DNA from 2 places in the Paenibacillus larvae subsp. larvae genome. Region 1 is predicted to be linked to the other one. Evidence: riboswitches for the same ligand, from Rfam matches in the RefSeq annotation. Region 1 holds a riboswitch; the other holds the start of a gene.
The links. A riboswitch is a leader RNA that binds a small molecule or an ion and turns the genes downstream of it on or off. The one in region 1 is predicted to bind cobalamin.

Region 1 (4,864 bases):
ACTGGGCGTATACACTTTCCTTCACGGTCATCGGAGAATCAAAATACACATCCCCGTAAATGACAGGAGGTTTTACACAGCGGGATCCATAAGACTGTACCCATCCGTTTTTCGTAAAGGCAAAGCCGCCTAATTTTTCACCAAAAAATTCTACCATGTCTGTCCGTTCGAATTCGCCATGTACCAGGACATCCAGGCCGATTTCTTCCTGAATTTGAACCCAATCCCTGATTTCCGCTTCAATGAAAGCCTGGTACTGCTCGTTGGTAATATCACCTTTGCGCCATTTAAGCCGTGTTTGCCTAACTTCCTTCGTTTGCGGGAAACTGCCGATGGTAGTTGTAGGCAATAGAGGAAGCTGCCATTTGTCCTGCTGCAGCTGTTTGCGTCTGGTGAATGGACTGATTCGTTTGCCTGTCTCATTTTTTAGCTGTTCTACCGCTTTCTGCACTTCCGTATGATTCCGGGCAGCGGATTCTTTCAGGGCACGGACTGCCTCTTCGTTGCTGGTTAAATCCGCTTGAACTGAATCACTGCCTTCTGTCCAATACTTAGTCAGCAGGACCAATTCATCCAGCTTTTCATCGGCAAAAGCTAAAGCTTGTTTCAAAACGGAATCCAGCCCCGATTCCTGCTCCAGGCTGACTGGCACATGCAGCAGGCTGCAGGAAGGTTGAAGAATCCACCTGGAAGAAGGTACCGCTGCGGAAATGGATTCAAGCGTCCGTATTTTTTCCTTTAAATCCGAAGCCCATATATTCCGGCCATCGATAATGCCGATACCTAAGATTTTGTCTTCCGGAAAACCGAAACGCTGAATAGCTTGGAGATTTCCTTCCGCTCCTTGGACAAAGTCAAGACCAAGCGCCTGTACGGGCAATCCTGCAGCAGCTTCATAGTATGGAACGGAATCAAAATAAGTTTGCAGTAAAATGTTCAATTCCGGTGCAGCCTTATGAAGTTCTTGATAAACGTTTTGCAAAACCTGAACATCCTCATTTGTAAATAAAGATGCAGCTAATACCGGTTCATCAATTTGGACCCAGGCAACCCCTTCCTGTTCCAGCTCTATTAGAATCTGTTTATACAAAGGAAGGAACTGATCTGCCAGGGAGGCAAACCGGTCCGGCTCATAACCTTTAGATAATTTCAGAAAGGTGAGCAGCCCGATCAGGACAGGCTTTGTTTCTACGCCTAATTCCTGTTTAGCCTCACGGTAGGCCTCAAGCGGCCGGTTTACCGTTAAGGATGGCGCCGCGCCCTGTAATTCAGGCACAATATAGTGATAGTTGGTATTAAACCATTTGGTCATTTCACAAGCTGTAGCCTGCTTATTTCCCCGAGCCATCGCGAAATAAGTCTCTAAGGATACAGGCCCTCCATCATAATGGAAACGGCTTGGAACCAGGCCGAACATTGCCGCATGGTCCAGCATTTGATCGTACAAAGTAAAATCGTTTACGGGGATTAGCTGAATGCCCTTCTCTATTTGCTTTCTCAAATGGCTGAGACGAAGCTGGCGAGTCGTGGAAAGAAGCTCATCTTCCCCTATTTTTCCGGACCAAAAACTTTCCAGAGCTTTCTTCCATTCCCTGTTCAAACCGATTCTCGGATAACCCAAATTACCGTTTACCAAATTACTCATTCATATGGCTCCTCTCATAATAGGAATCATTTTGCTTATGGAAAGCAAAGAGATGGCAGGTAAAGGTGCAGAAAGCCAATAACAAAAAGGCATCCTTCCTTTTCTGGCGCATAGGGAAAGATGCCCGTGTTTGCATAATAAACTGGCATGGTCATCTAACACCTTCCTATCGTCCGTAGGTTAGCAGTGTCGTTAGAACAGGCAGGTCTCCTGGCTTCCAGATTCATCGCCTTAAAGCCGCCTTCCCAGTCATCTTAGACCAGTGGCGTTTGCCTGGCACAAGGCTCCTCTGTTACAGTGGCGGGACCGCGACGGATTTACACCGATCTTCCCTTTTAAGTTTCATCGTTACAGACGAAGCACCTGTCTCCACAATATGCAATATTTTGCAGAACGATTTGTATTCACTATACAAGATAATCCCAAGTTTCTCAATAGGAAATTAACTCTTCCTTGATATGCAGGCAATTCGGTCTTCCCGTATGGTTATCTGATTATCAGGCATTGTACCGGTCCTGAAGCTCCGATATACTGAAACTAGCGATTTGTCCCGCAAATTAAGAATGAAATACCGAGGTGACCTACATGAACATACAAAAACAAAAAGACCGTGAAGAACTGGACAAAAAACTTCCCCACATGCCCTGGTACGTGGATAAATATATTCATCATAAACTGCCGGATCTTTCTCCCTCCACTCTTTTGGAATATGTGCGGGACTACGAAACTTTTTTCGGTTGGATGATGGCGGAAGGACTGACAGAAGCGGAACAAATGCCCGGCATCCCTCTGGAAGATCTGGAGCGGCTTCATACGGACAGCATCGACAATTTCAAAGCTTTCCTGGCCACGCATAAGAATCACCTGAATAAAAAAATCACCATAACCCGTAAATTATCCTCCCTTCGGTCCCTGTTTCATTATTTGAGCCAAATTGCAGAAGATGAAAACTTTTATCCCCTGCTTAAAAGAAACGTTATGGCCAAGATCGAAATCAAACGGACCAACCGCTCCAAGGATATCGCCAGCAAGCTTGAAGGCAAACTGCTGCAGGAGGAAGAAATCATCGAGTTTATCCACTATATCAGGGAAGGGTACGAACACGATGTGGCTGATAATAAACAGGCTTTATATGCTTACAAACAAAATCATGTGCGGGACGCCTGTATTGTCAGTCTGATCCTCCATTCCGGCTTACGTGTTTCCGAAGTGGTCAATTTGACTCTGGACGACTTGGATATTAAGAAAAAGACCATCTATGTATTCCGCAAGGGGAATAATGACGGCAGCTTTAAAACAAGAGTCTATTTCCGGCAGGAAGCGATGGAAGATCTTTCCCGTTATTTGGAAATCAGAGAGACACGATACCGGCCGCCCAAAAAAGAAAAGGCCCTGTTTCTCACCATTCCTAACGGGAGGTCCGAAGGAAAAATGATGACAAAACGGGCCATGCAAGAGATGGTGCTCAAATATGCCAAAAGGTTTGGCAAGCCGTATTTGAGCGTCCATAAACTGCGGCATTCCTTTGCCACGGATTATTACTTGCAAAATGATTTGTATAAAACGCAGGAGCAGTTGGGCCATGCATCTTCCGATACTACCCAGATCTATGCCCACTTGACAGACAAGACCATGGAAGAAGCCATTGACCGGCGCAGGGAAGATTAGCTACCCCTGCTTCATATCTGTTTTATGATGCAATTACTATGCTAGGCAACCAGAAGCAAATTTAAACAAGCGTCTGCACATTGAACAGCCTTGCATAGCTGCCTTCCTGTTCCAGCAGTTCCATGTGCGTCCCTTGCTCTACAATCTCCCCGTTTTCCATGACAACAATTTGGTCTGCATGTGTGATAGTAGATAAACGGTGTGCCACGATGAGTGTTGTACGATTATGCGCCAATTCCTGCAGGGACTGCTGGATCAGATGCTCAGACTCTAAATCCAAAGCGGAAGTGGCTTCGTCCAGAATGAGGACCTGCGGGTTTTTCAGGAAAACGCGGGCAATAGCTACACGCTGTTTCTGCCCTCCGGACAATTTGATACCTCTCTCGCCGATTTCCGTGTCATAACCATCTGGAAGCTGGGTAATAAAGCCGTGGGCATTTGCCGAAACGGCAGCTGCTATCATTTCTTCTTCCGTAGCGTTCGGATTTCCCAGCAAAATGTTTTCCCTGACCGTACCGCTGAACAGAAAATTTTCCTGCTGTACCATCCCGATTTCTTCACGCAAACTGATCTGGGTAACATCCCGGATATCCATACCGTTTACTTCAATACGCCCTTTTTCGATATCAAAAAAACGGGGGATCAGGCCGATCAGAGAAGACTTTCCTCCTCCGCTCATTCCTACCAGAGCCACAGTCTGTCCAGGCTTGATGTGCAGGTGAATATCTTTCAAGACCCAATCATCCTCTTTGTTATAGCGGAACCACACGTGATCAAACAAGATCTCCCCGTTTCCTTCAGGCAGCTGCCGGGCTTCAGGCTTGTCCCGGATATCGTAAGGCTCTTTCATGAACTCGACAACACGTTCCAGTGAAGCAGATGCCTGGGTCAGCACAGTAGAGGAATTAATCAATCGGCGAAGCGGATTATACAAGCGGTCCAAATAACCAAAGAATGCCACAAAGGAGCCTATTGTCAAATTCCCTTGAATCACCATATACCCTCCATACCCGATCACAAGCAAAGGAGCAATATCTGTGAGGACATTGATAACGGCAAACGTGACCGCATTCCATTTTGTTTGGGCCATGGCTTTGTCAAGAAAATGCTGATTGCGCTTACCAAACTGTTTTTGTTCGTACTTTTCCAAAGTAAAACTGCGAATAACCGGAAGTCCCTGAATCCGTTCATGAAGATATCCCTGAATTTCTGCCAAAGCTTGCGAACGGTCTTTCGTCAGCTTTTTAAGCCGCCGGTATAAGATCTTGACGGCAATCCCGTACAAAGGGAAGATGCTGATGGCAACCAGAGTCAGAACAGGATCAAGGGTGGTCATCAAAATAAGGGCTATGCTTAAAGTAAACAGGTCCAGCCAGACATTCATCATCCCGACTTCTACAAGATTCTTTGTCTGTTCCACATCATTGATAAAGCGGGAGATCAGTTCTCCTACTTTTCTGTTTTGGTAATAGCGGATGGAGAGCTTTTGAATATGTTCATACAGCCGGTTGCGGATATCATACAGAATACGGCTCGTAATCCACTGGGCAA
Region 2 (4,864 bases), 1.6 Mb from region 1:
CCCGGTGGTGAATTTCACGGATAGCCACGGATTTGGAGACGATCTCCGCTTCCTTGTTCCTGATTTCCGTAACGTCATGCAGGATGACGCCTACACGAAAATCCCGCTCTGTGATAAACACTCTTTTGACCTGGTAATAATAGCCCGCCACCTGTACCTCTGCCGATAATGGACAAGATGGTAAAGACGAATACTCGCTCATTACTTGTGCAAAGGTAGTTTGATCCAGAGAAAGGTTGTCATAATGCAATCCCTGAATATCTTCCAGATAACCGAGACGCCGGTAGTAGAGGTCAGCCTTTTTGTTCTTCAGCTTCACAAATCCATGCTTGTCGAAAATCAGGACAGCATCTTCCAGCTGATTAATTATGGACTCGTTAAACCGGAGCATGGCGGTCAGGGTTGAAGACATTTCGCCTTCTTCATGTGGTGTTCCGGCCGAACCGAAGTGAGCTTGAATATTTTCACTTACATCCCGTTCGTAGATAACGACCCCAATGACTGCATCCCGATGTTTGATCGGATAAACAGTCTGTCTGACCAGATGATTTTCCTGAGTATTCGCTACAAGCCCCTGGGATAAGATTCCCGTCTCCAATGTCCTGAGGACTCCGGGTTCGTTTTCCCGAAGCGCCCTTTCTCCCACAACCGAACGTTTATACAGCGATTTGCCGGTTCCAGGAGGACAATGGTATACGACAATAGCATCGTTGGTAATACGGGACAAGACATCAATGAATACGTCATCCCGTTCATCGGATGATTCGAAAGACCCGGCAACTTCAATGATCCTGCCGATTTCTTCATCTGTCAGACGGGTATGCTTGCTGCAAAGACGGACAATCTGCTCCCTAACCTTAGTCATAGGAAATGACGATCGTTGCTGCAATTTCCATCATCGGACACCGCCGATCCATGCTTAATTTGCGAATCATCTGGTAGGCCTCGTCTTCGGTACAACCATTCTCTTTCATTAAAATGCCTTTAGCTTTTTCAATTGCCTTGCGCTCTTCCATCTTCTGATTAAGCTTCGTCAGGTTTTGCTCCAGTTTACGGATCTCCTTCCCTTTGGCAATCATAACCTCAACCATGGGGATCAGAGATTTCTCATCAAGCGGTTTCACCAGATAACCAAGCGCACCGATAGAGGATGCCTTTTCAATCGTCTGTTTGTCGCTGAATGCGGTCAATAAGAGGACCCCACCCGCCAGTTGCTCGGTGATAATTCGTTTTCCTGCTTTTAACCCATCCAGGATCGGCATTTGAATATCCATAATGACCAGTTCGGGCAGATGCTTTTTGCATAATTCGATGGCTTCAAACCCATCTGAAGCTTCCCCTACAACATCGTAGTCCGCTTCTTCAAGCATCGCACGAATATCCATTCTTGTAATAGGTTCGTCGTCGACTATTACAATTTTTCCATTCATGTGTCATGCACCTCATTGTTTACCGATATTTGCTTGTTATCCCGTGAACCCCGCTATTCAGTTATAAAACGGAATCAATTTCGTAAAATAACCGGTGAGCGTTTAATGGAGAAGATTTAGATAAATACGGTTCAGATAGATATATATCTAATTTATATATATCTATTTATATATATTATACCAGTTATTATATCATTTCGGATGGTGATCCAAGTTATGAAATTGATTCAAACAGCTACTCTCTCAAATAGGCCTCAAGCTCGTCCAATCCCAGATTCTCCACGGAAGAAATCCGGAAAATGGGTGAGGCCCCGGCGGCCTGCAAGTATTCCGCTGCCTTTGCAATATCCTCATCAGACTCCGCCAGTTCGATCTTGGTTACAATGCCAATGACCGGTTTGGCAAATGCTGTAGCAAAGGACGGAGGAAAATAGCTTTCTTCGTTTGTGCAATCTTGCACAAGGCCGATTACATCAGCATCAACGCTTGTAACAAGAAGCATTCTGTATAAAGAACGGTTTTCAATGCACTCCCCGGGCGTATCTATGGCTTGCTCAAAATTCTCAATCGCCTGTGTCTTTTTGTAGGCAAGCTCCTGACCGTGCAGCCGTTGACATAACGTGGTCTTACCAGAGCCTGTACTCCCGGCTAATATCAACTTCTTCATGGCAGTTTCCCCTACGTTCTCGTAATGGCAGCAGCCGAAAATCCGAGAATGTTCTGCAAACCATTCAGTACTTCATTCACAGCTGAATCAACGGATGAAACATCGCCCGTTATAACCAGGGAGCCACTGAAACGATCGACAAAACCGATCTGAACGCCGGCTGCCTTGGTTGCAATGTCCGCCCCAATAATGGAGGCTTCGCTTGGGGTTATCGTCATAATGCCAATGGCATCCTGCACATCCGTCCCCAATCCCAGCTTCTTGTAAATGTCCTTGTTGGATTGGCAATAATGTGAGCCAAGGTTACCTGTTTCCCGGGCACGTACTCCTGAATGACGCGCTGCTTTTCATCTTGCTGGTTCATCCCTTATCCCATCCCATCAAAAAAACACGTGATTAAAGCCATAAAAAAACATAAAGGCTTCTTAAAAAATTCACACGGAAATTTTAAGAAGCCTCTTCGCTTTACTTGTTATACAACACGCCATTGTGCTATCTTTATCTCATAATATATTTGATTTAAGCAAACGTTGTCAATGCGGTAAATTTTATTGATACATTTTGTTCAAAATTCCGATCACATCCGCGTCTGACGGAACACGCGGATTGGTTGCTGTACATCCGTCCTTCAGCGCACCTTGGGCAATGGCCTCCTGCATTTCTTCCAAAGTACTGTATGCAATATTGCAGTCTTTTAATGTTTGCGGCATCTTCAATTGCTTCTGCAGCTGTTTAATCGCCTGGACCAGACTGCGTACCCCGCTTCGGGAATTGGAAGCCGGCAGCCCTAAGCTTCTGGAGATCTCCGCATATCTTGCAGCCGCAGCATTGCCTTCATCTTTGCCGTATCCCGGCTTGTAATCAGCATTAAATTCAATCACATGCGGCAATAATAGCGAGTTCATCCGGCCATGGGCAATCTTGAATTTGGCTCCTGCCACATGGGCAATCCCATGGTTAAGTCCAAGTGAAGCAATATTGAAAGCCATACCGGCCAGACACGATGCGTTATGCATCTTCTCACGCGCTTCGAGATCACTGCCGTCCTTGTGGGCTTTGGGCAGATAGGCAAACACAAGCTTGAGCGCTTTTTCCGCCAGGGCATCGGAAATATCATTGGCTTTGGTGGACACATAGGCTTCAATGGCGTGGGTCAATACGTCCATTCCCGTATCAGCCGTGATGAAATCCGGAACACTCTTGACCAGTTCAGGGTCCAAAATAGCTTCTTCCGGCAGCATGTCATGAGAAACAAGAGGATACTTGATATTCTTCTTCTTGTCGCTGATGACCGAAAAAGAAGTGACTTCGGAACCGGTGCCGCTCGTTGTCGGAATGGCCACGAAAGGGATATCCTGCTGGTTCATCAGTTTTTTGGCAAAGATCTTCATCGCCTTGGCCGCATCAATAGCAGAACCTCCGCCCACGGCTATGATCATATCGGTGTTAAACGAGCTGAGTGCTTCCAAACCTTCTGTCACGACCTCGATTGGCGGGTCCGGCACGATATTGCTGAAAATGTACTGTTTGTTGCTTTCGTGCAGTCTCTCGAACAGCAGATTAATCATGCCGGATTTCACCATGAACGGATCGGTAACGACAAATATTCGTTTGTTGCGTAATTCCGTTAGCCGGTCTAACGCACCTTGCCCCATATAGATATCGGTTTTAAAAGAAATTTTATCCATGCAGGCACCTCCAATGTAAGTTTCAGGAAAATAAAAAAGAGACTTTTAAAAGAACGAATTCCTTTAAAAGCCTCTTTGCTTATATGTACACGTCATTGTGCAGCTTGCTGTCATTTGATTGTCGTCTATTAGTTTACACCCTTATTCAGTAAAACGTCAACCTGTTGTTGCTTAATGCCATCTTATGCAAAAGGCAGATGATAAAAAAAAGGGGATACACGCCATTGTGTATCACATTCTTCTTCGTTGAAGAATCTACCCGTTTCCTTGCTGTACATCCTTGTACATGTTTGGCGCCGCCGCCAGGCCATACCCCCGACAACATTGTCGGGACACCCTCTTTCCAATAAAAAAAGCCTAGAGGCGATAATCGTCACACTAGACTTCTAAACCACCACTTTCGCCTCGAAGCGGTTGGTTGCTCAAAGTTTCTAGGCAAAAGACCTGACTTAAGACCGGTATCCGGTCTATCACAGTGGCGGGACCGCGTTGGATTTGCACCAAACTTCCATTGCCTAAAACTTTTATATTGTGGCATGACGTGAATGTTACCATTCGAGAACATTATAGCATATAGAAATAATTTGGCAAATCATTTGACAAATTATTTGGCAGATTATTCGCTGTTGTCCAATTGAGGCTGAAGTTTTGGAGACTCGATAACGGAATGTCTTTTCTTGCTCATTATCCTTCTCCTTTTTTAGAAAGATATTATCCCTGTCGTATTTTTTTGCTAAAATCCTCTCATCCATAAAATTATAGCAAATTAAAAAGCTGAGAATGATAGTTTTTTCCTCGTAGAAAAATATAAGGCCCGTCCTTAAGCAAATTATGTGCATTGGGGAGGGCCCTTGTTGTAAAGTAAAACGTTTTTCTGGAATTCAGGAACGATTCATTAAATTTAAAGTCTTCTGGGCATTCTGGATATCCATTTGGATTTGTTCATTTACATTAAAGGGATGGTACATGCCTTTATTCAGCATGTAATCCGTTATTTTCTGGTGCATAGTGATCGCTGTATCCAGATGGTTTTTCAGAACTGATCTGACTTCCGGAGTAGTGGCTTCAGTTAAAGCAGT

Region 2: another riboswitch for cobalamin. It lies ahead of BXP28_RS12560 (1-propanol dehydrogenase PduQ); the one in region 1 lies ahead of metE (5-methyltetrahydropteroyltriglutamate--homocysteine S-methyltransferase).

What each region holds. Positions count from the first base shown of each region.
Region 1 is NZ_CP019687.1:855,086-859,949, reverse strand. Features, by position in the region: gene metE (5-methyltetrahydropteroyltriglutamate--homocysteine S-methyltransferase) at 1-1,645, opposite strand, end outside; cobalamin riboswitch at 1,829-2,027, opposite strand; gene xerS (tyrosine recombinase XerS) at 2,231-3,313, shown strand; gene BXP28_RS04570 (ABC transporter ATP-binding protein) at 3,375-4,864, opposite strand, start outside.
Region 2 is NZ_CP019687.1:2,410,102-2,414,965, forward strand. Features, by position in the region: gene BXP28_RS12540 (sensor histidine kinase) at 1-865, opposite strand, end outside; gene BXP28_RS12545 (ANTAR domain-containing response regulator) at 858-1,430, opposite strand; gene BXP28_RS12550 (EutP/PduV family microcompartment system protein) at 1,666-2,097, opposite strand; partial or broken gene BXP28_RS12555 (BMC domain-containing protein) at 2,109-2,461, opposite strand; gene BXP28_RS12560 (1-propanol dehydrogenase PduQ) at 2,646-3,785, opposite strand; adenosylcobalamin (AdoCbl) riboswitch at 4,172-4,321, opposite strand; gene BXP28_RS12570 (spore coat protein) at 4,667-4,864, opposite strand, start outside.